DNA from 3 places in the Paenibacillus sp. 102 genome. Region 1 is predicted to be linked to each of the others. Evidence: predicted binding sites of a transcription regulator. Region 1 holds the regulator's gene; each other region holds the start of a gene.
The links. Region 1 encodes Rex, which represses fermentation and respiration genes when NADH is low (regulators of the CRP and FNR family bind a similar motif). Its sites were predicted from a motif close to TTGTGAAATATTTCACAA; they were not measured.
Positions count from the first base shown of each region.

Region 2: AAIE21_RS14455 (L-lactate dehydrogenase) is a predicted target of Rex. The motif match lies at 1,192-1,209, and genes of this name have one in related genera.
Region 3: AAIE21_RS14755 (DUF1641 domain-containing protein) is a predicted target of Rex. The motif match lies at 1,413-1,430, and genes of this name have one in related genera.

Region 1 covers NZ_JBCGHT010000035.1:4,313-6,520, reverse strand. Annotated here, with positions in the region: gene AAIE21_RS28400 (CPBP family intramembrane glutamic endopeptidase) at 1-348, shown strand, start outside; gene AAIE21_RS28395 (YdiK family protein) at 351-542, shown strand; gene AAIE21_RS28390 (redox-sensing transcriptional repressor Rex) at 571-1,200, opposite strand; gene AAIE21_RS28385 (ABC-F family ATP-binding cassette domain-containing protein) at 1,385-2,208, shown strand, end outside.
Region 2 covers NZ_JBCGHT010000005.1:98,678-100,885, reverse strand. Annotated here, with positions in the region: gene AAIE21_RS14475 (helix-turn-helix transcriptional regulator) at 1-62, shown strand, start outside; gene AAIE21_RS14470 (DUF2178 domain-containing protein) at 74-361, shown strand; gene AAIE21_RS14465 (hypothetical protein) at 596-781, shown strand; gene AAIE21_RS14460 (spore coat protein) at 795-1,043, shown strand; gene AAIE21_RS14455 (L-lactate dehydrogenase) at 1,299-2,208, shown strand, end outside.
Region 3 covers NZ_JBCGHT010000005.1:152,485-154,692, reverse strand. Annotated here, with positions in the region: gene AAIE21_RS14760 (NAD(P)/FAD-dependent oxidoreductase) at 1-835, opposite strand, end outside; gene AAIE21_RS14755 (DUF1641 domain-containing protein) at 880-1,320, opposite strand; gene AAIE21_RS14750 (winged helix-turn-helix transcriptional regulator) at 1,780-2,130, opposite strand.

The DNA.
Region 1 (2,208 bases):
TTTCTTATTGTTATATCTATCATCGGACCTATTTTAGAAGAGATTGTCTTTAGAAAAATTTTATTTGGAACACTCTATAAAAGATTTAATTTCTTTATCGCGGCAATTATTAGTTCACTTGTTTTCGCGGCAATTCACTTTGATTTTACACACTTGTTAGTATACACTTCCATGGGACTTGTTTTCGCTTTTCTATATGTGAAAACGAAACGAATCATCGTTCCTATTATGGCTCACGTTGCGATGAATACATTAGTTGCAATAACCCAAGTACTAGTAAGTAACGAACAAATACAAGAAATGATTAAACAAGCAGAAAAAATGCAAGGATTTATCGGAGGATTTTAAATATGAGGAACTCACCATTGTTTATGGCAGCACTATATTTCCTTCTTGGATGTGTCTTTACACGTTTCGCAATTACGAACGTTACAGATACAATTTGGAACTTTTGGACACTACTGTTTGCTGCTATGGCAACAATTGATTTTAATTTGGCACTTCGACTTATCTTAGTCAAATTTACAAAGAAAAAGCAATAATAAAACGCAGAGGGATTTCCTCTGCGTTTTATTGTGGATAATTTTTCAAAAAATAAACGAGTGTTTGTAATTCTACAGCTAAATCAATATGATGAATTCTTATATTTTCTGACACATTTAACCGTGCCGGTGTAAAATTTAAAATTCCGTGTACATTTGTTTCGGCCAATCGATCTGCTACAGCTTGTGCAACGGTAGCAGGTACTGTTAATATTGCCACTTGTATATCATTTGTTAAACGCTCTTCTAATTCATCCAAATGATATACAGGAATTCCTCCGATTTCTTTTCCAACTTTCTCTTCATTGACATCAAACGCCATTTCAATCTTTGTATTATTATTTTTCGTGAAATTGTAATGTAAGAAAGCGGTCCCTAAATTACCCACTCCAATAAGTGCTACACGTGTTATATCATCTTGATCGAGCGTTTCTCGGAAGAATGATAGTAAATAATTCACATTATATCCATATCCCTTTTTCCCTAACGCTCCAAAATATGAAAAATCTCTTCGAATTGTTGCTGAATCTACTTTTACAGCTTCACTCAATTCTGCCGATGAAACACGCTGCTTACCAGAAAGAGATAAGTTTTGGATAAATCGATAGTATAGAGGCAATCGTTTGGCTGTAGCCTGCGGAATCTTTTGCTGATCCATATAACCTCTCCTCTCTTCCTATCTTTGTTCACAGATTTAAAACAAATACAGAAGTTTAGCACTTATGACTTTCCTTGTATAATAGAGAGAAGACTTCTCTCTTTATTTTAAACTATACACTATTTTTAGTATGATTGAGAAATATAAACATGGCAAAGTTAAGAAATTATTTGAGGTGAAAACATTGATTCTATTACAAGTGAATGGGCTTTCAAAATTATACGGTGCTGAAACAATTCTTGCAAACATTAAATTGGAAGTTCAAACAAAAGATCGTATTGCACTAGTCGGTCGAAATGGTGCTGGAAAATCTACATTATTAAAAATAATTGCCGGTGAATTATCTCACGATGGTGGAGAAATTATAAAACCAAAAGATGTTTCAATTGGTTATTTGGCTCAAAATACCGGTCTGGAAACTTCTTTAACAATTTGGGATGAAATGATTACTGTCTTTACTCATCTGCAGCAGATGGAAAAGAAACTTCGAAGGTTAGAGCAAGAAATGGGTAAGGAAGAGAACTTTTCAAATGCTGCTACGTACGAAAAATTACTCGCTGATTATGATCAATTGCAGCTAGACTACAAAGATCAAGGTGGTTATCAATATGAAGCTGATATTCGCTCCATCTTAAGTGGACTTGGTTTTCCAGTTGAAACACACCAAACAACGATTTCTACGTTAAGTGGTGGACAGAAAACAAGACTCGCTCTTGGTAAGCTGCTATTAACAAAACCAGACTTACTCATCTTGGACGAACCAACAAACCATTTAGATATCGATACATTAACATGGCTTGAACAATATCTACAAGGCTATCCTGGAGCTATTTTAATCGTTTCCCACGATCGCTACTTTTTAGACAAGCTTGTTACACAAGTATATGAAATTTCTAATAAAGAAAGCAGACGATATGTTGGTAACTACAGTAAATATTCAGATTTAAAAGCTGCACTATATGAGCAGGAAATGAAGCGTTATGAGAAACAACAAGAGGAAATTGCTAA
Region 2 (2,208 bases), on a different contig from region 1:
CTTTTGAAATCGCGCATGTTCTTGGTAAGGAATTTCATGAAGTCTTTCAATATACGATATAGGGGGAAATGGAATGATAATGGCAATAGGGATAGTCGCATCAATCGCAGGGTTAATTGGGGTGTTATATTCTACTCGTTTTGAAAAGAAAGAGGGAAATGATGAGAGAGGAGATCAAATTACAGGAAATGCTGCAAAAATCTCGTTGTTTGTATTCTTACTTTCGTATTTAATTATTTTTCTAATCGGTAACCTATATTCATTAACGAGTGAACAGTATAAATTAGCAAATGCATGTTTATTGGCAGGAGTATTATGCTCCTATTCACTATCTATTTTAGTTTTGCGAAGAAGATATTAGATGAGAAAGAGCTATTTTACATATTAATTTGTAAATAGCTCTTTTTGTTATGTTTGATTAGAGGGGTGAAAAGGAGCGAATGAGATGAGAATCGTACATGAAAGTACAGTTTGTATTTGCTTCTTGGCTTTCTTTCGCATGTACAAAAACTTTATACCCTCACTTTACATGCATACAATCCAAAAACAAATAAATACTAAATGATGAATGACCAAAGAAAGGAAGGTAATTATTATGCCAAATTTAACAGAGCTTGAGCTTGAAAATTTACGCCATCTTATTGGGGGGCATGCGACAGTTGCGAACAAATTAGACCAGTATGCACAGCAGTGTACAGATCCTCAATTGAAACAAATGCTACAACAAGATGCACAAGCGGCAAGAAATACAAAACAACAATTAATGTCCTTTTTAGGCTAGGAGGGTACCGATTATGAATGAAAAAGATATGGTTAACGATTATTTATCGGAATTAAATGCTAGTTTGACTAGTTATGCGAATTACATAGCAGAGTCAAATAACGAACAGTTACATCAAACGCTGATTCACATTCGAAATCAGGATGAAATGAGACAACGTAATGTATATAAATATGCATTGCAAAAAGGGCATTATAAACCAGCGGCTCCTGCAAATCCAGCGGTTGTTCAGCAAACGAAAAGTCAATTAAGCGCACAATAATGCATAAAAAAGCGAGTGAATCTCGGAGAATGATTCACTCGTTTTTTTGTGCATTTGTATATGTCAATAAATATGTATGAAATATTTTTCCAGTTGTAACAAATATGACGAAAACGGAGTAGAGTGTTTCACAAAATATACACATGCTTTGCTCAACTATTCACAAAGTATCCATGGTTTCTATAGTGAGAATCTCTATAATGAAGAGTGTAAAGAACAAATAAAACATTACATGATTACTTAGGAGAGATTCTTATGAATAGAAACACAAGAAAAATCGCAATTATTGGTACTGGATTAGTTGGATCAAGCTGTGCGTATTCAATTGTGAATCAAGGCATCTGTGAAGAGTTGGCATTAATTGATATAAATCATGAACGTGCAGTTGGTGAAGCGATGGATTTATCGCACTGCATTAACTTTACAAATACAAGAACAAAAGTATATGCAGGTACTTATGAAGACTGCAAAGATATGGACATTGTGATTATTACAGCAGGTCCAGCTCCAAAACCAGGACAAAGTCGTTTGGATACTTTAGGAGCAAGCGCGAAGATTATGGAAAGTGTTGTAGAAGGTGTAATGGCAAGTGGATTTGATGGTATTTTCTTACTTGCATCAAACCCGGTTGATATTATTACGTATCAAGTTTGGAAATTGTCTGGATTACCAAGAAATCGTGTGATTGGTACTGGAACATCATTAGATTCTTCTCGATTAAAAACAATTTTATCTGAAATGCTTGAAGTTGACCCTCGTAGTATCCATGGTTATTCATTAGGTGAGCACGGTGATTCACAAATGGTTGCTTGGTCTCACGTAACAGTCGGTGGGAAACCGATATTACAAATTTTAGATGAACAAAAAGAACGTTTCGGTGAAATTGATTTAGATGAAATTGTAGAAAAAACTGCAAAAGCTGGATGGGAAATTTATAAGCGAAAAGGAACTACTTATTACGGTATTGGTAACTCACTTGCTTATATTGCACGTTCTATCTTTAATGATGATCAACGCGTGATAGCTGTTTCAGCAATTTTAGATGGTGAATATGGCGAATATAATATTTGTACAGGTGTACCAGCAATTATTACAAGAGATGGCGTAAAAGAAGTTGTTGAACTGAACTTATCAGAAGCTGAAGAAAACCGATTTGCAAAATCAA
Region 3 (2,208 bases), on a different contig from region 1:
CAACAGTTGCACGGCCGCGGTTCACTTCAAGTCCTGATTCACCGATTAATGGGTTACCTTGTACGCCGCCCGTCCAAACGAATGTGTTTGCAACGATTTTTTGACCGTCTTTTAAGTCGATTTCATTGCCAGCAACGTTTGTTACAGGAAGACCTGTTAAGAATTTAACACCGCGTGCTTCTAAGCTAGTAGTTGCACGTTCAATTAAATCGTCTGGTAATACTGGAAGGATTTTTGGACCTGCTTCAACAAGAAGTAATTTTACTTCTTTCGGGTTTACGCCGTGGCTTTTTGCAAGTTTAGGCATAATGTCAGCAAGCTCACCAACTAGCTCAACGCCAGTTAATCCGCCACCACCGATTAAGATTGTAGCATCAGCTTCATTTTTTGTTTTTGCGTATTCACGAATACGATCTTCAACGTGTTTGAAGATTTTGTTTGCATCAGCAGCAGATTTTAATACCATGCTGTTTTCTTCTAGTCCTGGAATACCGAAGTAAGCAGTTTTACTTCCTAAAGCAACTACAAGTGCATCATAAGATAAAGTAGTGCCGCCAGCTAGTTTTACTTCTTTTTTGTCTACTGAGAATGACTCAACAGTTGCAATTTTAAGATCGATGTCTTTGCCTTTGAAAAGTTTTGTAAGTGGCATTGCAATTGCTTGTTCAGAAACATTACCTGCTGCAAGGCGGTGTAGTTCAGTAATGATTTGGTGTGTTGGGTATTGGTTGATTACCGTAACTTGTGCTTCTGCTTTGCTGTAGTATTTACGTACATTTAAAGCGGCAAGAAGTCCGCCATAACCAGCGCCTAAGATGACAATTTGTTTTGACATAGTATGATATCCCCCGTCTTTACTAATTGTTGTTATAAGATAAATTATTTATTATTGCGTTCTGCACTAATTTGAAGATAAGCATTGATAAAGCGGAACATTTTTTGTGCTTGTGGATCTTTTAGTAATTTTAAAAGGCCGAAAAGACCGATAACTTCAGTGCTTTCTTCAGCGCGATCTTTTGCTTCGATAGCAGTTGCAGCCATGCTTTTCACTGTATCTTTTACAGGTTCTACAATCTCTTGGATTGCGCCAACAGTGTCGCTTTTTAATACTTCGTCAGTAGCAACAGTTTGAGCGAAGTCATAAGACTTAGTTAAAATGTTAACAAGCTCAGTTAATTTTGGAAGCTGTTCTACTAGTGCAGTTAATGATTCTTGTACCTCAGGTTTTAACAATTGATCAAGTACATCAAGTTGTCCTTGGCTAGCAGAAATTTGTAAAGATTCTTGTTCAGGCTTTGTTTGAGTGATAGTTTCTGGCATCTCCAATTCTCCTTTACGATAGCAATACTCTTATTTTTTTAGAAATAAAACATTCCTATTACAGGTAAGCGTTAGCAAAAGTTTGCAAAACTTTATACAAAGCTTCACAAAACACAATAAAATGCCTTTAAACTTATGATTGCAAGTAGTAGACAATCATAAATCCAAAACCATAATTTCTTACCTATTATTAATGAACTGTCCGATACATGGCTTGTCCGCATAATGGAAAGTTCCTTTATCGGAAAGTGTATATAATATATATCTTATATTATATACTATATACACTCAGGTTAACATAAAAATGATCCCTAATTATTTGACTTTGACTCGATAACCTAGTATTGGCAAGGGAAAAAAGTATATATTTTATTTTACTGATATCTAAAATATACTTGATTATAAAGAAAAAAAGGGAAAAATGAGCAAATGAATGCTCATTTTTCCCTTTTTTTCTGGTTAGGATGGATCTGCTTGTGTGATGAGCATGGAGGAATTTCCGTTCTTTTCAAGGTGACACTCTCCCCAGGTGCAAAGGGAGTCAAGAATTGCTTCTAGTGACCAACCGTATTCAGTAAGTGAGTACTCAACTTTTGGCGGGACTTGATTATATACTTTTCTTTGAATAACCCCATCTTCTTCTAACTCACGTAATTGTTGTGTTAGCATCTTTTGAGTAATGCCAGGCATTAAACGTTTTAGTTCACTTGTTCGTTTTGTCCCTTTTGTTAAGTGACAAAGAATAACAACCTTCCATTTTCCGCCGATTACTTCTAAGGTTGCTTCTACAGGAATATTGTATTTTTTCATATATTACAACCCCTTTAACGAGTCTTTTATCTTCATATGTTACTTTTTAGTGCCTATAGTACTTGAAAGTACGTACTG